DNA from 4 places in the Mesorhizobium sp. RCAM 06353 genome. Region 3 is predicted to be linked to each of the others. Evidence: predicted binding sites of a transcription regulator. Region 3 holds the regulator's gene; each other region holds the start of a gene.
What was found. Region 3 encodes PhoB, which activates phosphate uptake and scavenging genes when phosphate is short. Its sites were predicted from a motif close to TGTCATNNANCTGTCAT; they were not measured.
Positions count from the first base shown of each region.

Region 1: AC56QX_RS22280 (PhoX family protein) is a predicted target of PhoB. The motif match lies at 3,405-3,421, and genes of this name have one in related genera.
Region 2: AC56QX_RS17550 (acid phosphatase) is a predicted target of PhoB. The motif match lies at 2,249-2,265, and genes of this name have one in related genera.
Region 4: AC56QX_RS04085 (DUF1045 domain-containing protein) is a predicted target of PhoB. The motif match lies at 2,021-2,037, and genes of this name have one in related genera.

Region 1 is NZ_CM185031.1:4,636,883-4,642,337, forward strand. It holds gene AC56QX_RS22275 (GMC family oxidoreductase) at 1-1,370, shown strand, start outside; gene AC56QX_RS22280 (PhoX family protein) at 1,435-3,348, opposite strand; gene AC56QX_RS22285 (hypothetical protein) at 3,482-3,889, opposite strand; gene urtA (urea ABC transporter substrate-binding protein) at 4,233-5,455, shown strand, end outside.
Region 2 is NZ_CM185031.1:3,638,144-3,643,598, reverse strand. It holds gene AC56QX_RS17560 (RBBP9/YdeN family alpha/beta hydrolase) at 1-23, opposite strand, end outside; gene AC56QX_RS17555 (Lrp/AsnC family transcriptional regulator) at 132-611, shown strand; gene AC56QX_RS17550 (acid phosphatase) at 622-2,154, opposite strand; gene AC56QX_RS17545 (cytochrome-c peroxidase) at 2,363-3,631, shown strand; gene AC56QX_RS17540 (putative bifunctional diguanylate cyclase/phosphodiesterase) at 3,793-5,455, shown strand, end outside.
Region 3 is NZ_CM185031.1:1,949,752-1,955,206, forward strand. It holds gene pstA (phosphate ABC transporter permease PstA) at 1-165, shown strand, start outside; gene pstB (phosphate ABC transporter ATP-binding protein PstB) at 162-965, shown strand; gene phoU (phosphate signaling complex protein PhoU) at 991-1,698, shown strand; gene phoB (phosphate regulon transcriptional regulator PhoB) at 1,718-2,407, shown strand; gene AC56QX_RS09195 (ROK family protein) at 2,420-3,670, opposite strand; gene xylF (D-xylose ABC transporter substrate-binding protein) at 3,942-4,982, shown strand; gene AC56QX_RS09205 (sugar ABC transporter permease) at 5,127-5,455, shown strand, end outside.
Region 4 is NZ_CM185031.1:905,554-911,008, reverse strand. It holds gene phnN (phosphonate metabolism protein/1,5-bisphosphokinase (PRPP-forming) PhnN) at 1-101, opposite strand, end outside; gene AC56QX_RS04090 (alpha-D-ribose 1-methylphosphonate 5-triphosphate diphosphatase) at 98-1,237, opposite strand; gene AC56QX_RS04085 (DUF1045 domain-containing protein) at 1,274-1,981, opposite strand; gene iolB (5-deoxy-glucuronate isomerase) at 2,134-2,946, opposite strand; gene AC56QX_RS04075 (DUF3329 domain-containing protein) at 2,951-3,169, opposite strand; gene iolE (myo-inosose-2 dehydratase) at 3,213-4,130, opposite strand; gene iolD (3D-(3,5/4)-trihydroxycyclohexane-1,2-dione acylhydrolase (decyclizing)) at 4,279-5,455, opposite strand, start outside.

The sequences.
Region 1 (5,455 bases), 2.7 Mb from region 3:
CGACGTCCGGCGACTGGCGCGTGGCCAAGGATTTCCCCAACCTGCCGGCATGGATCGTCAAGTCGGTCGGCGGCTCGACCACGCACTGGGCCGGCGCCTCGCTGCGCTTCCAGGAGCATGAGTTCAAGACGGCGTCGACCTACGGCAAGGTGGAAGGCGCCAACCTGCTCGACTGGCCGATCACGCTGGCCGAGATGGAGCCTTACTACGCCAAGGCGGAAGCCAAGATGGGCGTCACCGGCACCAATGACTGGCCGCGCCTGCCGGGCAACAACAATTTCAAGGTGTTGAAGGCCGGCGCCGATAAGCTCGGCTACAAGGAATGCCATACCGGCAACATGGCCATCAATTCGGTCGAGCGCGACGATCGCAACTCCTGCCAGCAGACCGGCTTCTGTTTCCAGGGCTGCAAATGGGGCGCCAAATGGTCGACGCTCTACACCGAAATCCCGAAGGGCGAGGCGACAGGCCATCTCGAAGTCCGGCCGAACGCCATGGTGATCAAGATCAACCATGATGCCTCGGGCAAGGTGACCGGCGTCGTCTACGCCGACAAGGATGGCAAGCTGCAGGAGCAGAAAGCCCGCATCGTCGCGGTAGCCGGCAATTCGATCGAGAGTCCGCGCCTGCTGCTCAATTCCGAATCGAGCAAATTCCCGCACGGGCTTGCCAATTCGTCGGGGCAAGTGGGCAAGAACTACATGCGCCACACCACCGGCTCGGTCTATGCCATCTTCGACAAGCCTGTGCACATGTATCGCGGCACCACCATGGCCGGCATCATCCGCGACGAGGCGCGCCATGATCCGTCGCGCGGTTTCGTCGGCGGCTACGAGTTCGAGACGCTGTCGCTCGGCCTGCCGTTCATGGCCGCTTTCCTCAATCCCGGCGGCTGGGGACGTTCCTTCACCACGGCGCTCGACCATTACGACCACATGGCCGGCCTGTGGATCGTCGGTGAGGACATGCCGCGCGAGGAGAACCGCATCACCTTGCACAAGGACGAGAAGGACGCGCACGGCATGCCCATCGCCGATGTGCATTTCGACGATCATCCCAACGACACGGCGATGCGCAACCATGCCTACAAGCAGGCCACAGCACTTTATGATGCGGTCGGCGCCACCCGCACCTTCCCGACGCCGCCCTATCCCTCGACCCACAATCTCGGCACCAACCGGATGAGTGAGAAGGCGGAAGACGGCGTCGTCAACAAGCATGGCCAGGCGCACGACATCAAGAACCTGTTCGTGTCCGATGGCAGCCAGTTCACGACAGGTGCCGCCGAAAACCCGACCCTGACCATCGTGTCGCTGGCAATCCGCCAGGCCGACTACATCGCGGCCCAGATGTCGGCGAAAACCATCTGACCTCCCCGACTGCCTGCTGGCGCGGAACCTGACATGGTTCCGCGCCTTTTTTGTCTGTTGGACGTTACGCCCCGACCGGCTGGCCGTCCTTGCGGCGGATGGCGACGACCGATGGCCGCGGCGGCTGGCCGTCCTTGAAATCCGGCCACAGCGACTGGGCCTTATCGAGCGTTTCGGCATCCTCGGACGGGTGCTGGACCGAAAGGAACAGCGTCGTGCCATCCGGGGTGAAGCAAGGGCCGGTCGCTTCCGCGCCATGCGGGCAGGTAAACAGCAACTTTGGCAGGCCGCGCGCCGCGCCTTCCGTGTCGATGCCATAGACGCCGTCCGGCAGGTCGAAATCATTGGCGCCGTCGGTCGCCACCCACAGCCGCCCGGCCGGGTCGAAGGTGATGTTGTCGGGGCAGACGAACCAGCCATTGTCCGACGTATCGGGATGGAAGGTGGCGCCGACTTTCGCGTCCTTGGGATTGCCGCAGAGCACGAACAGGTCCCAGGCATATTTGTCTGATGTGTGATCGGCGTCGGTGCCGCGGCCGCCGGGCGGGATCAGCTCGACGATGTGGCCCCAGAGGTTTTCCGGCCGCGTGTTGGCGGGATTGACCTTGGATTCGTCGCGCTTCTTGTTCTTGGTCATGACGGCGTAGACGCGGCCGGTGACCGGATTGGTCTCGATGTCCTCCGGCCGGTCCATCGGGGTCGCGCCAAGCGCATCCGCAGCAAGGCGCGTCTTCAACAGCACTTCGGCCTGGTCGGCAAAGCCGTTCTCGGCGGTGAGCTTGCCCTGGCCGTGAACCAGCGGCAGCCATGTCATCGAGCCATCGGCGTCGTAACGGGCGACCGAGAGCACGCCATCGTCCAGGAGACCATTACTGGAAGCCGGATTCGCCTTGTCGTAGGCCTTGTTCGAGACGTAGCGGTACATGTATTCGAAATAGTCGTCGTCGCCCATGTAGACGACGATGCGGCCGTCCTTGTTGAGGACGACTGTCGAGGCCTCATGCGACATGCGGCCAAGGGCGGTGCGCTTCACCGGCTTGGATTGCGGATCATAAGGGTCGATCTCGACGACCCAGTCGAAGCGGTTCGGCTCGTTCGGCTCCTTGTCGATGTTGAAGCGGTCATGGAAACGGCCACGGCCATAGATGTCGGAGCCGTCGAAGCCGTAGCGGTCGAGAATGTCCACGGTCGGCGCCTTTTTCGGGTCGCCGCCGAACAGGTCGGAAACGCCTTCCTCGCAGGTCAGCACGGTGCCCCATGGGGTAAAACCGCCGCTGCAATTGTAGCTGGTGCCGAGCACATTTGCGCCGGTCGCGTCAGTGGATGTCTTGAGCAGCGCATGGCCGGCCACCGGTCCGGAAACCGTCATTTCGGTGTTGGCGGTGATGCGGCGGTTCAGCGGGCTGTCCTCGACCGTTTGCCACTTGCCGTCCTTGAACATGATTTCGACGATCGAATGACCCATCGCCGCCAGGCCGAGATCGACCTGTTCCTTGCTCATCGTCTTGCCGGCGTCGTCCTCGGTCATGCCGGGAAACATCACATTGGGCGAGATGTATTCGTTGTTGACGCAAAGCAGGCCGTGGTCCGAGTTCACCGAACCCTTGGGCAGCGGCAGGAAGGCGATGTAATCGCAGTTGTAGCCGAAGCGCTTTTCCTGTTCGGCGGCTGGAACCGTGTTGCCGTCGAAGGCCGGCAGGCCGGCGACAAGCGGATCGCCCCAGCGCGCGACAACAGTTGTTTCATACCCTTCCGCGGCGGCGTGAGTCTTGTCATAGACGCGCTTCAGTTCGGGAAAGCCGAGCGTGGAAGGCGCTGCAGCCGCATGTGTCTCGCCGGCAAACAGCGAGCCGACAAAACTGCCGCCGGCGATCAGGGCGCCGGAAGCAAGGCTGCCTTTCAGGAGGGTCCGGCGCGACACGCGCTCGGCGATGATGTCGCGAATGACAGGGGAGGATGAAGACGGGAAGTCGGCCATGTGTCTGCCTCTCGATGTGGATGGGTGACGGCGCACCGCTGCCCTATCCAGCTTCGGCAACATCCAGATGACATGAGAAGGCGGACACGGCTTGCGGGCGGTACGGGGGCCGGCGCCGTCGCCGAGGAAAGGCTTACTGATTGCTTCCCTTGGTGCAGGTCGAGGCGGTGAAGGCGCCGTCGGGCTGCTTCATGATGATGTCGAAGGAGGGCGGGCTCTGGCCATCCAGCGTTGCCTGGGTCATCGACAGCGCATTGCCGCCGGCGGTGTAGCCGCCAAGCGGCCCCAGCCAGGAGATCACGCCGTTTGCGTCCATCTGGTAATTATAGCCCTGTTGGACGGTGCCGAAGGTGACGGGGCCTGTGTAGACATTTCCCTTGATGGTGATGTCGCCGAGGTTGATGAACATGCCGAGCAGGTAGACTTCGCAGTGATAGGTGCCATCGGGCATCTTGCCGTCACTGAAGTCGGCCCTTGCTGCCCCGGTCGCTGTCGCCAGAAACACTATGCCGATAAAAATGCGTGAAATCAGGGATGCCATGACGTTGCTCGGTTGAGGAGCAAGCTTGCCCTATTTTTGCGCCGCGTCGCAACATTTGTCGTCCTCGACCCGGGCATTCAGGTCAAAATCTAGGCATTTGATGAAATTGGGCGAAAATTAGGCAGATGCCCTGTACGCTGCGCAAATTTGCCTCAACCAATTGTTAACCGGCTTTCCTGCATTTGCCCAAACTAATATTACAACCATCTGATAACATTAGGATATTCTTCTTTTCCTAACGTCGTCCCAGCAGTTGGCATGGGGGTTGCATTGAAGTGTTGCGGTGCAATCAACCAGCTTGGGAGTCTTCGGTATGAGGGGTAGTTTCTCTACAATAACAAAAATGTTTTCGGCAAGCGTGGTCGCCGCCGGCCTGTTGATGTCGGCACCCGCCAAGGCGGCTGAGGACACGATCAAGGTTGGCATTCTGCATTCGCTGTCGGGGACCATGGCGATTTCGGAGACGACGCTGAAGGACGCCATGCTGATGCTTATCGAGCAGCAGAACGCCAAGGGCGGCCTGCTCGGCAAGAAGCTCGAAGCCGTCGTCGTCGATCCGGCTTCCAACTGGCCGCTGTTCGCCGAAAAGGCACGCGAGCTGATTTCGAAGGACAAGGTCGCGGCTGTGTTCGGCTGCTGGACCTCGGTGTCGCGTAAGTCGGTACTGCCGGTGTTCTCCGAACTCGACAACATCCTGTTCTATCCCGTCCAGTATGAGGGCGAGGAAAGCGAGCGCAACGTGTTCTATACCGGTGCGGCTCCGAACCAGCAGGCCATTCCGGCCGTTGATTATCTGATGAGCGCGGATGGTGGCTCGGTGAAGCGCTGGGTGCTTGAAGGCACCGACTACGTCTATCCGCGCACCACCAACAAGATCCTCGAAGCCTATCTGAAGTCCAAGGGCGTCGCGGCCGAAGACATCATGACCAACTACACGCCGTTCGGCTTTTCTGATTGGCAGACCGAAGTTTCGGCGATCAAGAAGTTCGGTTCGGCCGGCAAGAAGACCGCCGTTGTCTCGACCGTCAACGGCGACGCCAACGTGCCGTTCTACAAGGAACTCGGCAACCAGGGCATCAAGGCCGAGGACATCCCGGTCATGGCATTCTCGGTCGGCGAGGAAGAACTTGCCGGTCTCGACACCAAGCCGCTGGTCGGCCATCTCGCCGCCTGGAACTATTTCGAGAGCGTCAGCACGCCTGAGAACAAGAAGTTCATCGCCGACTGGCACAAGTTCATCAAGAACAACAAGCGCACCACCAACGACCCGATGGAAGCCCACTATATCGGCTTCAACATGTGGGTGAAGGCGGTCCAGAAGGCCGGCACCACCGATCCGGACAAGGTCATCGATGCCATGATCGGCGTTTCGGTGCCGAACCTGACCGGCGGCTATTCGACGATGATGCCGAACCATCACATCACCAAGCCGGTTTTGATCGGCGAAATCCAGGCCAATGGCCAGTTCGAAACGGTTTCGAAGACACCGGGTCTGGTCATGGGCGACGAATGGTCCGACTACCTGCCCGACTCCAAGGACCTGATTTCCGATTGGCGCGCGCCGCT
Region 2 (5,455 bases), 1.7 Mb from region 3:
GGCAGGATGATGAAATGCGTCATGTCGCCTTGCTCCTATCGATTGGAGGTGCATGGTGGTGTCTTGCGCCGGCAACAGGAATGGGAAACCATCGGAAAAATCACGTTGTTGCCGATGGATTCAAGGTGCCCATGAAGACCAACGATGAGCGCGCGCCGCTCGATCCGACCGACATCGCCATCATCGAGGCCATGCAGGAGAACGGCCGCATCGGCATGTCGGAGCTTGGCCGGCGGGTCGGCCTGTCGCAGCCGGCGACGTCCGAGCGGGTCAAGCGGCTGGAAGAGCGCGGCATCATCGCCGGCTACACCGCGGTGATCGATCCGGCGGCCCTCGGCCTCGGCATGATGGCCATCATCCGCGTGCGCACCACGCATGAGCACATCCGCCCCTGCCTGAAGCAGTTCACCGAAATGCCTGAGATCACCGAGGTGCACCGGCTGACCGGCGAGGATTGCTTCATCCTGAAAGTGGTCGTGCCCTCGCCCGCCCACCTTGAAACCATCGTCGACGCCGTGGCGCGCCATGGTGCGGTCACCACGGCGCTGGTGCTGCGCAGCGAGACGCCGAAGCCGATCGGCCGCGCGCTGATCCGGCGATCAGGCGGTTAACGGCTCAAGCCTAGCGGCTGAGATCGAGCGCCGCACTCAGGTCGCCCATCGGCGGCTGGTCGTTGTTGCGCAGCGCCTTGTCGCGGGCGACGATGCCGGTCAGCACCGGCAAATCGTAGCGCGCGGTGATGAAGCGCAGGATCGACGTCGTGTCGTATTGCGTGTGGTCGACCGTGCCCATCTTCGCATAGGGCGAGATGATGAAGGCCGGGATGCGGTTGCCCGGGCCCCAGCGGTCGGCCTTGGGCGGCGCGACATGGTCCCAGAAGCCGCCATTCTCGTCATAGGTGACGACGACCAGCATGTGGCTCCATTGCGGGCTCTTCTCCAGATGCGCGACGAGGTCGGCCAGATGCTGGTCGCCGCTTGCCACGTCAGTATAGCCGCCATGTTCGTTGAGGTTGCCTTGCGGCTTGTAGAAGCTGACGGCCGGCAGCTTGCCGTCGTCGATCGCCTTGATGAACTCGGTGCCGTCCAGGCCGCCATCCCTGAGATGCTCGGTCCGCGCCGCGGTGCCGGGCGCATAGGCAGCGAAATAGTTGAACGGCTGGTGATGGAACTGGAAGTTCGGCACCGGCGTGGCGTTCTTGCCGTCGAGCGTCGCCTGCCAGGCGCCGGCATACCAGGCCCAGTCGATGCCTTTGAGCGACAGCAGGTCGCCGATGGTGATGTCGTGCTGCGGCGGCAGCGTCGTCGGCTGCGCCGGGTCGGCAAGCGCCTTGTCGCCGCCTTCAACCGGCTTGTTGGCGCTCGGCTGATAGGGCGGCTGCATGGTGTTGACGGCATAGAAGTCGGGCGTGATGGCGCCGTCATTGACGAATTTCGGCGCGCCACCAAGTGCGGAGGCGGGCGAATTGTCGGCCACCTTCAGCGTCTTGCCATCAGCCTCGACGACGGCGATCTGCCCCTTCACCGGGCTGGTGTCGGCGTTGGGATAGACCGGCGCGCAGGCGCAGGCGAGCATGATGTGGTTGAGGAAGGAGCCGCCGAAGGCGCCCTGGAAGAAATTGTCGGCCAGCACGTATTTCTTTGCCACCGCCCACATCGGCAGGCCGGAGCCATCATAATGGCCCATCACCAGACCGCCGGAATCGGCCCAGGCGGCGAATTTGTCATTCTTCCCGCCGTCGATCTGCATCTGCTCCTGGTAGAAGCGATGCCAGAGGTCGCGTGTGATGACGGAGGTCTTCTCGTTGAAACCGCTGGCATCGTCGATGGCGAAGCTGGCATTGGCGAGATGCGCCGACTGCGCCTCGGTCACAACAGGCGTCACCCCCTTGCCGGTCAGCCCGCCCCAGGCCGGCGGCAGTTCGGCAAGCGGCTTGCCGTCGCGGTCAAGCTGACGGACCTGATCGGCCGAGAGATTGGCCAGCCCATTGGCGCCGGGGAAGCCGCCATAGAGATTATCGAAGCTGCGGTTCTCGGCATAGATGACGACGACGGTGTCGATCTTGTCGTAGCCGGGAGGAGCGGCGTTGGCCACGCCGGCGAACGATGCCAGCGCAGTGGAGGCGAGGCAAAGCGAGAGGAAAGATCTGGTCATGGTCGATTGGGTCATGGGGAAGATGCCTCGTGGCTGGCTAGAGGACGACACGCATGGGCAACGGAAATGCAGGAATGGAGCTACTTCCATGCCTTGTCACCTTTGTGACATTTGCCGACCCGTCGAACACGGTTTCGTGAACGCCGGGCTGGGTCATGAATCCGTTGCACAGGATACTTAGTTGCGGGATCGAAACCGGACTTCAGGCATGGCAACGGGACGATGGAAAAGCCGGGCGGCGGTGATCGCCGCGGCATCGGTGGTAGGCTTCGCCGCGCCCGCAAGCACGGCAGCACCGGATGGCGTCCACCCCGGCCCAATGTCGCGCGCGCAGGCCTACGCACGCGCCGAGGCGCTGACAGCGCTTGGCAAAAAAATGTTCTTCGACCCGGCGCTGTCGGCCTCGGGCAAGCAGGCCTGCTCGTCCTGCCATGATCCGCACCACGCCTTCGGCCCGGTCTCGGCCTCGGCGGTCGAAATGGGCGGCCCGAACCTCGACCAGCCGGGCGTGCGCGCCGTGCCGTCGTTGCGCTATCTCCAGGCGGCGCCTGCCTTCACCGAACATTTCTACGATTCCGAAGACGAGGGCGACGAGAGCGTCGACAATGGCCCGACCGGCGGCCTGACCTGGGACGGCCGCGCCGACCATGGCAAGGACCAGGCGAAAATACCCCTGCTCTCGCCCTTCGAGATGGCCAACAAGGATGAGGCCGCCGTCGCCGCCGCCTTGCGCAAATCAGCCTATGCCGACGCGTTCAAGGCCGCCTTCGGCGCCGACGTGTTCGACCACCCCGGCGACGCCTTCGACGCCGCCGCCGAGGCGCTCGGCACCTTCGAGCAGAGTGCCGCCGACTTCTATCCCTATTCCAGCCGCTACGATGCCTTCCTTGCCGGCAAGGCTGAGCTCACGGCACAGGAAATGCGCGGCCGCGCGCTGTTCGAGGACGAGACCAAGGGCAATTGCGCCAGCTGTCATCTCAGCGAACCGGCCAATGACGGCGAGCCGCCGCAATTCACCGATTTCGGCCTGATCGCCATCGCCGTGCCGCGCAATGCCGCCATCCCTGCCAATGCCGATCCGGCGTATGTCGATCTCGGCCTGTGCGGCCCGCTGCGTACCGATTACAAGGGACGGACCGAATATTGCGGCCTGTTCAAGACGCCGACCCTGCGCAACGTCGCGCTGCGCAAGAGCTTTTTCCACAATGGCGCCTTCCACACGCTGCGCGACGCGGTCGCCTTCTACGCCAGCCGCGACACCGATCCCGGCCATTGGTACCCCAAAAATGCCGACGGCACGGTCAGGAAATACGACGATCTGCCAAAGGCTTACTGGCCGAACTTGAATCAGGATCCGCCCTTCAGCGGCAAAAAGCCCGGCGACAGGCCGGCGCTGAACGATACAGAGATCGATGACATCGTCGCCTTTCTCGGCACGCTCACCGACGCCGACCAGCAGGCAGCGCCAGCGAACTGAACCGCCTTGCCCGTTTGGCCTGCCTGCCGGCGAAAGAAAGGTTCTGGATTTGCCGGATTTGACGCGCCCGCAACGCTTGGGACCGGTAAAGAAGGACATATCCCATTAGCGCTTCCTAAACCGCTTTCCGGTAATCCTCGTCACTCCATGGTGGGGCGCTGATGAACGCATTCAGGCGAGCGGCCGGATTTGTTGTGATCCTGTTGACCGGCGCGGCGACGCTGGCGGCGTTGCACATCGATGCCCAGCGAAACTTCGCGCTGGCCAAGGAGCGCTATCTCGAGAATTCCCAGGCAGCTTCCAGAGCGACGGCCAAGACCGTCGAGGACGCCTTGCGGGCCGTCTATGAAAATGTCCGGACCTTGACCTATCTGCCCAGCGTCCAAAACCTCGACCGGCATGGCACCAATCTGGGCGACGAAGGCCGCGCGACAATCCAGCAGATCTACAACAACCTCGCCAACAACGTCTCGATTTCCGAGGTCTACTTCCTGCCGCTGGATTTCGATCCGGACCGCTTCGATGCCGAAACCGGCAAGCTCGAGGAGCCGATCCTTCAGTTCGACCAGCTGATCGTGAATGCCAAGGCGAGATCCGATGCCGCCGGCGGCGCCAAGCACGCGAAGCTGGACGAAAATGCGCTGACCCGCCCCCCGGAGGAGGTCGAAACCTATGAATACCATGAGCTGGCAAAGCAGCTTGCCTGGCTGAAGGCCAACTATCCGAATTCGAGCGCCATCGACGGGCTCAACGTGCCGATCATCGGCACCAAGGAGCTCATCACCTGCGACAACACCGATTTCATCCATACCGGCAATGACGCGGACCGCTCCGGCTTCATCCTCTCCGTCCCGGTGTTCGGCCAGGACGGCGGCCTGCGCGGCTCCGTCTCGGCGATCATGCTCACCTCGGCGCTGCGCAAACTGTTGCCGAGCACCGACTACGTCATCGTCAATTCGGGCTACGGCTTTGAATCCGACCAGCACAAGATGTCGACGGCGCTGGCGGCCGATTCCCGTGCCTTCACGGCGGCCGACCCCAATCTGATCTATTCAGAAGTCATCCCGCTCTCGCTCAACGACCCCAGAAGCGCATGGCGTCTTTGGGCTGGTTTTCCCAACAGCCGGTTCGACGCCAACATGGACGCCCAGTCCGTGCGGGAATTCGAGCTGGCCGGCTATGCGGCGGTCGCTGTGGTCACGCTGCTGGCGCTCGCCTGCTGGTATGCGATCGGGCGCGCGATGATGATGCAGGCGAATGCCGCCGAGACGTTGGAACTGCGGGTCGAGGAACGAACCGCCGAGATCCAGCATCTCGCCACGCATGACATTCTCACCGGCCTGCCCAACCGGGGCCTCCTGGCCGACACCATGGACGAAGCGCTGACAAGCCTCAGGCACGGAGAGAAGCTGGCGGTCCATTGCGTCGACCTCGACCGTTTCAAGCCGGTCAATGACACGCTCGGCCATCCCGTCGGCGACGAGCTTCTCGGGGCGGTGGCGAAGCGGTTGAAACAGCATGCCGGCGAAACCGCCATGGTGGCGAGAATTGGCGGCGACGAGTTCGTTATCCTTCAGCTCCTGCTCGACGGCAACGACGAGGCCGGCGTGCTGGCAAGCCGCGTCATTCATGCCCTGTCCGACGAATTCTCCATCCAAGGCCACAAGATCAACATCGGCGGCAGCATCGGCATCGCCGTCTTCCCCGACGACGGGCAACGTTCGGAGACCCTTATCCGCAATGCCGACCTTGCTCTGTACAAGGCCAAGATGGAGGGTCGTGGCACCTGCAGGTCGTTCGAGCCGGGAATGGATGCAAGGCTGC
Region 3 (5,455 bases):
AACGCGCCAATGGCCAGCCTGCCTGTGACCATCTTCCAGTTCGCTCTCAGCCCTTACGAGGAATGGCAGCAACTGGCCTGGACTGGTGCACTCATCATCACATTGACGGTTCTCGCGCTCAGCATCTTTGCGCGCAGCTTGACCGGACGCAGAGAGGACAAATGAGCCAGATGTTGTCTCCAGACATGACGATCGCCGCCGAGGCAGCCGCCAAGGTAAAGATCGAGGTCAAGAACCTCAACTTCTATTATGGCCAGTCGAAGGCGCTGAAGGATATCACGCTGTCGCTGCCCGAGCGCAGCGTCACCGCCTTCATCGGACCGTCGGGGTGCGGAAAGTCGACGCTGCTGCGCGTCTTCAACCGCATCTATGAACTCTATCCCAAGCAGACCGCCGAGGGCCAGGTGCTGCTCGACGGCAAGAACGTTCTCGACCGTTCGCAGGATCTCAACCTGCTGCGCACCAAGATCGGCATGGTGTTCCAGAAGCCGACGCCGTTCCCGATGTCGATCTATGAGAATATCGCCTTCGGCGTCAGGCTCTATGAGAAGATCAGCAAGGCCGAGATGGACGGCCGCGTCGAGCAGGCGCTGAAGCGCGCAGCCCTGTGGAACGAGGTCAAGGACAAGCTCAATGCCAGCGGCCTCAGCCTGTCAGGCGGCCAGCAGCAGCGGCTGTGCATCGCCCGCACGGTGGCGGTGAAGCCGGAAGTCATCCTGCTCGACGAGCCGGCCTCGGCGCTCGATCCGCTGTCGACCGCCAAGATCGAGGAGCTGATCGACGAGCTGCAGGCCGACTACACGATCGTCATCGTCACCCACAATATGCAGCAGGCGGCGCGCGTCTCGAAGCAGACCGCCTTCATGTATCTGGGCGAACTGGTCGAGTTCGACAAAACCGAGAAGATATTCACGTCGCCTCGCGAGAAGCGCACGCAAGACTACATCACCGGCCGCTTCGGCTGATCGCACGCATACGAGGACCAGGATCATGGCCGAACACACAGTCGCAGCCTTCGATGAGGATCTCGGACAGATCAGCAGGCTGATCAGCGACATGGGCGACCTCGCCGGCTCGATGGTCGGCGGCGCCACCAAGGCGCTGCTGAATTCCGACAACGCGCTGGCACAGCGTGTGGTCTCCGACGATGCCATCATGGACGCGCGCCAGCGCGAACTCGACGACCGCGCCATCACGCTGATCGCCAAGCGCCAGCCGATGGCCGATGATCTGCGCCATGTCGTCGGCTCGATCCGCATGGCCGGCGACCTCGAGCGCATTGGCGACCTTGCCAAGAACATCGCCAAGCGCGTCGGCACCGTCGGTCTCAGCGCCACGCCGCGCGACCTGTCGCACTCCATCGACGCCATGGCGCAGCTGGTGCTGATCCAGGTGCAGGGCGTGATCGAAGAGTATGCGGCGCGCGATGCCGCGGCACTGGCGAAGCTGCGCGCCGACGACGAACGCATCGACGTCAAATACACCTCCGTCTTCCGCGAACTGCTGACTTACATGATGGAAGATCCGCGCAACATCACGGCGTGCACGCATCTGTTGTTCTGCGCCAAGAATCTCGAACGCATCGGCGACCACGTGACCAACATCGCCGAAAACGCCTACTATGTCCTGACCGGCACGCAGTTGCCCGCCAATCGTCCCAAGCAGGATGAGACGGCGATGTCGGCGCCCGCGGCCTGACGCAAGAGGTGACCAATCAATGATCGCGCCACGCATTATGGTGGTGGAGGATGAGGAGCCGCTGGGGGTGCTGCTCCGTTACAATCTTGAATCCGAAGGCTACCAGGTGGAGGTGGTGCCGCGCGGCGACGAGGCTGAAATCCGCCTGCAGGAGAACGTGCCCGACCTTCTGGTGCTCGACTGGATGGTGCCGGCGGTGTCCGGCATCGAACTCTGTCGGCGCCTGCGGATGCGGCCCGAGACCGAGCGGCTGCCGATCATCATGCTGACCGCGCGGGGCGAAGAAAGCGACCGCGTACGTGGGCTCTCGACCGGCGCCGACGACTATCTGGTCAAGCCGTTCTCGACGCCGGAATTCATGGCTCGCGTCAAGGCGCTGCTGCGCCGCGCCAAGCCGGAAGTTCTGTCAAGCGTGCTCAAGGTCGGCGATATCGTGCTCGACCGTGAATCGCACCGGGTCTATCGCAAGAAGAGCGAGATCCGGCTCGGCCCGACCGAGTTCCGCCTGCTTGAATTCATGATGCGCCATCCCGGCCGCGTGTTCTCGCGCAGCCAGCTGCTCGACAATGTCTGGGGCGAGACGATCTATATCGACGAGCGCACGGTGGACGTGCATGTCGGCCGGCTGCGCAAGGCGGTCAACAATGGCCGCATGCCGGACGTTATCCGCACCATTCGTGGGGCGGGCTACGCGATCCGCGAGGATTGAGCGCGACCTGATTCAGGCTACGTTTTTCTTTGCGGCAAGGCCTGATTTCGCCTGCACGCCTGGCGCGAAAATCTCCTGGTCGACGAAGGTCAATGCGCGCATGGCGCAGCCTTCGCGGATGAGGGGAAGTTCGTTCGGTTCGGTGTCGAAGGAAATCGATTTCGAGTGTTGGCCGCCGGCGGTCTGGGCGATGGCCTCGCGCAATGCCGGCTCGATCAGGTCGAAGGCGGCGGCGCTGACGCCGACCATGGCGACGGGTGCGGGATCGATCAGAGCGAACAGGCTGCCGAGGCCGTAGCCCAGTGCCTCGCCGGCTTTGCGGTAGGCTTCGCGCTCGGGTCCGTCTCGTTCGCGTGCCGTGGCGGCGAGCGCCCGCATCTGCGCGTCGCTGACATCGGCGACCGGCTCGGTGTCCTCACTGAGTTGCCTGGCGTTACGCCAGATGGCGTAGTTGCCGGCATAGGCCTCGACGCAGCCGCGGCGTCCGCAGCGGCAGAGCGCGCCGCCGGGCCGATGGATCATGTGGCCGAACTCGCCGCCCGAGGAATGGGTGCCGGTGAACAGCTCGCCCTTCAGCACCAGGCCCATGCCGATGCCGTGCGACAGAAGGATGGCGATGAAGTCGTCGCGGTAGCGCTCGGGATCGCGCCAGCGCAGCGCCACCGCCATCATGTTGCAGTCGTTTTCCATGGTGGCGGGGATGCCGAACTCGGCCTCGAGTATGTCGGCGAAGGCGATGTTGGTCTGCGGCGTGATCGGCGACCAGAGCATCGCCCGGGCCGCGGTGTCGGTGATGCCCTGGATCGCCAGCGCGATGCGGGCGACGCTGCGCACGTCGATATCGGGATCCTCGAGGCGCCGCCGCACGATGGCGACGCATTCGCCGATCAGCGCTTCGCGCGACATGGTCAGCGTGTCCAGCCGGCGCTGTTCTTCCGATACGACCTGGCCGGCATAGTCGATGACGGCGACGGAGAGGAAATTCAGCGACAGCACCACGGTCATGACAGCCGCGGCCTCGGGGTTCAGGCCGAGGCCGACCTGCGGCCGGCCGCGTTTGAGCGCGCCGGCCTCGCTCGGCTTGCCTTCGGCCAGGATGCCTTCGCCGATCAGGTCGGAAGAGATCGCCGATATGGTCGAGTGGCTGAGGCCGGTGGTCGCGGCAATCTCGGTGCGCGACGGCCGACCGGCCCGGCGCACGGCCGCAATCACCATGGCGCGGTTGCGCCGGCGCAGATCGTCGTGGCGGATTCCGACCGACATGTTTTCCCACATCCTCCCGGTCGCCGCGGTTCCTCCGGCCCCTCGAACGCTGCCAGCGACACGGTCAAATACTGGCAGAAGCGGCCCGCCCTGTCATTTATTTATTCCGAGGCTCGAAAAAAATTCGCGAGGACATCAAAATCCATCAGAATCGTTGTTGACAGCGTTCCGGTGTTGCATCAGTGTTTTTTCGAGGCTCGAAAAAATAGAGCCTTTGTGCCGGCCTTAGGGCCAGTTTGGTCGCGCCATACGCGGCGCAGGGAGGAATATCATGAAGAGATTCACAGCCGCCATCCTGGCGGGTGTCGCCATGTCGCTGACGCTCGTGTCGGTCGCGCAGGCGAAGGACAAGGTCATCGGCGTTTCGTGGTCCAACTTCCAGGAAGAGCGCTGGAAGACCGACGAAGCCGCGATGAAGAAGGCGATCGAAGCCGCCGGCGACAAGTACATCTCCGCCGATGCGCAGTCCAACCCCGGCAAGCAGCTTACCGATGTCGAAAGCCTGATTTCGCAGGGCGCCAATTCGCTGATCATCCTGGCGCAGGACGCCTCGGCCATCGGTCCGGCCGTGCAGAAGGCGCTGGACGAAGGTATTCCGGTCGTCGGCTATGACCGCCTGATCGAGAACAAGGACGTCTTCTATCTGACCTTCGACAACAAGGAAGTCGGGCGCTTGCAGGCGGCTGCGGTGTTCAAGGCCAAGCCGGAAGGCAACTATGTCTTCATCAAGGGCTCGGGTGCCGATCCGAATGCCGATTTCCTGTTCTCGGGCTCGATGGAAGTGCTCAAGGCGGCCATCGACAGCGGCAAGATCAAGAATGTCGGCGAGGCCTATACGGACGGCTGGCTGCCCGCCAACGCTCAGAAGAACATGGAGCAGTTCCTGACCGCCAACGACAACAAGGTCGATGCCGTGGTCGCGGCCAATGACGGCACCGCCGGCGGCGTCGTCGCGGCGCTGACGGCGCAGGGTTTGGCTGGTACCGTGCCGGTCTCGGGCCAGGACGGCGATCATGCCGCGCTGAACCGCATCGCTCTCGGCACGCAGACCGTATCGGTGTGGAAGGACGCGCGCGAACTCGGCAAGAATGCCGCCGAGATCGCCTCGCAGCTGGCCGACGGCAAGAAGATGACCGACATCGCTGGCGTCAAAGACTTCACGACGCCTGGCGGCAACACCGTCAAGTCACTGTTCCTGACCCCGGTGGCTATCACCAAGGACAATCTCAACGTCGTCATCGACGCCGGCTGGATCAAGAAGGACGAAGTCTGCGCAGGCGTCGCCGCCGGCAGCGTCGCGGCCTGCAACTAAACGGCGCAATACCGTTCGATATCAACGCCGCGGCCCAAAAGCCGCGGCGTTTCTCAAGGGGCTTCCGCTTCAAATGACTGCGGCAAGCAAATAGCATCCATGTTCCGGCACCCGCGCCAGACGGTAAACCGGTGGGAGGATAGCATGACCGACACGACCTCTAATCAACCGGTCGGCAGCACTGCGGCGGATAAGGCGCGTGCATCCGAACTCAGCGCCGTTGGACGGTTTCTCAAGGCTACCGAACTCGACACACGCATGCTCGGCATGGTCGGTGCGCTGCTGGTCATCTGGGTCGGCATCCATATCCTGTCGGGCGGGCTTTTCCTGACACCGCGCAATCTGTGGAACCTGTCGGTGCAGACCTCGTCGGTCGCGATCATGGCGACCGGCATGGTGCTGGTTATCGTTATGCGCAACATCGACCTCTCGGTCGGATCCGTCGAAGGCGTGATCGGCATGATCATGGGTGT
Region 4 (5,455 bases), 1.0 Mb from region 3:
TTGCCCGCACCGCTTGGGCCGACGACGGCGACAAAGACGCCATGGCGGATCGGAAACGTTTCAGCGGATAATTCACGCTCGATCAAAGCCGACACCATCATGCGACCCGGCGCCCCTGCCGCCAGACGGTGCGCACCACCGGAACATGGTCGTCGACGCGCACGCGCACCAAATCGGCCCTGCGGCCCTGCTCGATGATGCCGCGGTCGTTGAGGCCAACCGCTTCGGCCGGGTTCTTCGACACCATGGCGACTGCCTGCGGCAGCGATATGCCTTCGACCATATCACCGAGGAAGAAGGCGGACTGGATCAGGCTGAAGGGAATGTAGTCAGACGACAAGATGTCGAGCAGGCCGTCGCTGGCCAGCGTACGTGCCGAGACATTGCCCGAATGCGAGGCGCCGCGCATGACGTTGGGGGCGCCCATCAGCACGCCCAAGCCCGCAGCCTTCGAGGCACGCGCGGCTTCCTCGGTGGTCGGGAACTCGGCGACCCGCACGCCTTGCTCGATCGCCTCGTCGACATGGCCCGACGTGGCATCGTCATGGCTGGCCAGCACGATGCCTCGCTCATGGCAGGCGGCGGCGATCACCCTCCGGTTCGGCGCTGAATTGCGCGCCGATTCCGCCATCCGCTTCTCGCAGAACAATTTGAAGTCGCGGTCGGTCAGCTTCAGCTTGCGCTGATAGTAGTAGGCATAGGTTTCGAGATTGACGAACTGGCGCTGGCCCGGCGCATGGTCCATCAGCGATGCGAGCTTGACCCGGTCGTCCTGATCGAAATTGGCGAAGGCCTGCAGGCAGTCCGGCGCCGAAACCTCGCAGCGCAGATGAATGAAATGATCGGCCCGCAACCGGTCCTGCGCGACGCTGTCCTCGATCGCGTCGGCCAGCTTGCGGATGTCGGCGGAGGTCAGATCGGCGTCTTCGTCCATGCCGACGCGCAAGGCATCGAGCACGGTGGTGATGCCGGCCGTCGCCACCTGCGCGTCATGGGCAAGCACCGCGGCGATCGGGTTCCAGCGCACTTTCGGCCGTGGCGCATAATGGCCCTCGAGATGGTCGGTGTGCAGTTCGACCAGCCCGGGAATGACATAGTCGCCGCCCATATCCTCGCCAGTCCGGCCAGAGCCTGCATCGATGCCGGCGATAAAGCCGTCACGCAGCACCAGCGAACCCTCGACGATCTCGTCGGCAAGCACGATGCGGGCGTTGGAAAGAACGGTCTCGGCGGTCATTTCGGGCAGTCCTTGATTATCCGGGGCAAAGCAGGTTCAGGCGATTTTTCTGGCGGGGCGCCGTCCCAGCGCGTGCTGAGAAAGCACCATGAACGGCGCACCGGGTTCGGTTTCGACAAACAGCGTCAGCGCATCCACCAGCACCGGCTGCCGCAGCACGTCGGCGAACAGGCTGTCGATTGCTGCGCGCAGACGAGGGCTTTCCTGTGGCCCTGCCCGGCCGGACAGCGTCATGTGGAAACGAAAAGTCTCGAAGACATAGGGGTAGCCCCATTGGCAGAGATTGCGGAACTCGGCCGGCTTCAGCGAATCCGGGCTGCGCCGCTCGATCTCGGCCTCGGTCAGCGGCGCGCGAAAGCGGTCGAAATCGCGTACGACGTCGTCGGCGAAGCGGTTGAGTGGTGGCAGTGGACCTTCCGGCACCAGTGCGAAGAAGCTGTCGATCTGGCTGACAACGAGACGCGGGATGGTCGCAACAGGCGTTGCTTCGGCAAAATGGTCGAGCCCCGCGCGTAGCGAGGTCTCGGTCTCATTGGCAGCCAGGCGGAAGGGGGCCTTCAGCGTCGCGTGGAAACCATAACGGCGCGCCGATGCGGTGTGGAAAGCAACTTCCGCCGCCGACAAATCGGCCACGGCCTCAACCGGCCTTGTCGCCGCGCCGAACGGGTCGCGGCCCAGCCAGTTGGCGGCGATCCGCGCCAGCGGTTCGTCCTGCCGGGGGGTGAAGTAGATGGCATAACGCATGGGAAGTCCTCGTCGGTCCCGCTGCCATAGGTGATTTCCATGACGGATTGACGAAGCTTTGACGGGTTTTCGAAGGCAAATCGACCCGGGAAGTCCTTAGCCGACGATTTTTCCCAGCTGGACCAATAAGTTCAGCCGGAATCTCGAACCGGTCAGGCCTTCATCAACCATTCGTGCTCGGGCGCATTGTGGAATTTCCACGTCCGCTTCGGCCCGGCCATGACGTTGAGATAATAGAGGTCGTAGCCATGGCAGGCGGCGCAGGGATGATAACCCTTGGGCACCAGCACCACATCGCCATCCTCGATCGCCATTGCCTCGTCGAGCGCGCGATGACCATCCTTGTCGGCGTCGGTGTAGACCCGCTGGAAGGCAAAGCCCTGCGGCGGGTTGAGGCGATGGTAATAGGTCTCTTCGAGATAGGATTCCGCCGGCAGATTATCCTGGTCGTGCTTGTGCGGCGGATAGCTCGACGTGTGGCCGCCGGGCGTGATGACCTCGACCACCAGCAGTGAATCGGCTGGCTTGCCCTCCGGCAGGATGTTGGTGACGTAGCGGGTATTGGTGCCCTTGCCGCGCACCTCCTGGCCAAGATCGTCCGGCCCGATTACCCGAACCGGCAGCTCGCCGCCGAGGCCCGGCGCCGAGCAGACCGCGAGTTCGAGCTCCGTATCGGCTGTCACCGACCAGTCCGATCCCTCAGGCACATAGACCGACCACGGCTTGCCTTCGAAGGGCGACATGCGCTCGCCGAGCAGGCCGAGATCCTTGCCGCCGGCTTTCGCGGTGCCCTTGCCGGTGACGAACACCAGGCAGATCTCGCGCTCCTCCGTCTCTCCCGAGGCGCTTTCGCCGGGCTTCAGCCGATGCAGGTCGAAACCGACATAGGTCCAGCCGGCGCTTTTCGGCGTCACATGGGCAACGCGGCCATGGCCCTTGTCGGCCTTCACCAGCAGCTTCGACATCGGGTTACTCCTTCGGTTCGGCCTCGGCCGTTGCCTTGCTCTCATCGGCCGGCTTGTAGAGATAGAAAAACTGCCAGACGGCATAACCGGCAAAGCCGAGCGCGATGACGCCCCAGAACGGCGTGCCGGTGGCGAATTCGATGATCGACCAGATGACGCAGACCGCGACGACGGCGACACGCCGCCATAGCGGGCGGAAGAAGGGGTGCTCGTAATCTTTCATCGGGCCAATCTACAGCAACCTGGCTCGCCGTGAACCCATCGCATCAGGCATTCGGGAAGCCTTGCGTCTCGACCGTGTAGCCGGCGGCGGTCATCACACGCATCAATTCCTTGTGGCCGACCTGCGCCATCTTGAGTGGCGGGTTCTTCTTCGGGTCCTGCTCGGCCTCGACCACGAACCAGCCCTCATAGCCATGGTCGGCGAAGCGTTGCACGATGGCGCCGAAATCCAGCGAACCGTCGCCCGGCACGGTGAAGGCGCCGAGCGCCACGGCGTCGAGGAAGGACTGCTTCGTGCGGTCGAGCTTGTCGATCACGCCCATGCGCACATCCTTCACATGCACATGGCTGATGCGCTTGTGGTGGTTGTCGATGGCGCGCAGCACATCGCCGCCGGCGAAGGCCAGATGACCGGCATCGAGCAGCAGCGGAATGCCTTCGCCGGAATGGCGCATGAAGGCATCGAGTTCCGGCTCGGTCTCGACCACAGCCGCCATGTGATGGTGGTAGGACAAAGGCATGCCTTGTTCGGCGCACCATTCGCCGAACTCGGTCAGACGCCTTGCATAGGCCTTCATCTCGTCGCCAGAAAGTTTCGGCTTGGTGGCGAGCGGCTTCGAACGGTCGCCCTGGATCGAACGGCCGACCTCGCCATAGACGATGCAAGGCGCGTTGACCGCCTTGAACAGGTCGACCATCGGCTGGATTCGATCCTTGTTCTTGCCCATCTCCTCATCGACCAGCGTGCCCGAAAACCAGCCGCCGCACAGCGTCACATCGGCCGCCTTGAGGATCGGCAGCATGACAGCGGGATCGTTGGGAAAACGCCGGCCCATCTCCATGCCGGTGAAGCCGGCCGACCGCGACTGGCGAAGGCATTCTTCCAGCGACACGTCATCGCTGAGTTCGGCAAGATCGTCGTTCCACCATGCAATGGGGGACATGCCCAGTTTGGCTTTCAAGTCGTCACTCCGGTTTCTTGTTCACCCTCCCCCTTGTGGGGAGGGTCGCTGCGAAGCAGCGGGGTGAGGGTGCGGCGCCAGACCCCCACCCGGACCTTCGGTCCGACCTCCCCACAAGGGGGAGGTAGGGGGCGGCGCTGACTTAGCATCAATCGCCGATGGTCTGCATCTGCCGCTTCTCGTCATAGGCCTTGCGTGCCGCGTTCACCTGCGGCCGCGCCGACACTTCCGGCACCGCCACATCCCACCAATGGCCGCCGGCGTCGGTGGAAACCAGCGGATCGGTGTCGATGACCAGCACGGTGGTGCGGTCGTTCTTCTTTGCCTTCTGCAGTGCGTTTTCCAATCCGGCAATCGACGGCACTTTCTCGGCGATCGCGCCCATGCTCGCCGCATGCGCGGCAAAGTCGATATCGGGCAGGATCTCGTGGCGCGAGTCCTTCAAGAGATTGTTGAAGTTGGCGCCGCCGGTTGCCATCTGCAGCCGGTTGATGCAGCCATAGCCACGGTTGTCGAGCAGCACGATGGTCAGCTTCAGACCGAGCATCACCGAAGTGGCGATCTCGGAATTCAGCATCAGGTAGGAGCCGTCGCCGATCATGACGACGACCTCTTTGCCGGGCTTCGCCATCTTGGTGCCCAGCCCGCCGGCAATCTCGTAACCCATGGTCGAGAAACCGTATTCGGCGTGATAGGAGCCCGGCGCGCCGGCCTGCCACAATTTGTGCAACTCGCCCGGCAGACCGCCGGCGGCATGCAACAGCGTCACGCCGGAGCCCATAGCGCGCTGCACGGCGCCGATCACCTGCGCATCCGATGGGAAGGCGGCGTTGGTCGATGCCGTCACCTTGGCCGCGTCGGCCTGCCATTCCTTCTTGCCGGTGGCCGCATTGTCGATCCAGGCGGCAGGCGCCTTCCAGCCCTTCAGCGCGGCACCGAGTTCAGCCAGTCCTTCGGCTGCGTCGGCGACCAGCGGCAGCGCGCGGTGCTTGCCGGCGTCGAAAGGCTGCACGTTGAGCCCGATGATGGTCTTGCCGGAATTCTTGAACAGCGCCCATGAGCCGGTGGTGAAATCCTGCAGACGCGTGCCGATGGCGAGCACGACGTCGGCCTCTTCCGCCAGCCGGTTGGCGGCCGAGGTGCCGGTGACGCCGACCGCCGCCATGTTGAGCGGATGATCGTCGGGCAGCGAGGATTTTCCGCCTTGCGTCTCGCACACCGGAATGCCGGCGGCTTCGACGAATTTGGCCAGTTCGTCCGAAGCCTGTGAATAGAGCACGCCGCCGCCGGCGATCACCAGCGGCTTCTTGGCACCCTTGAGCGCT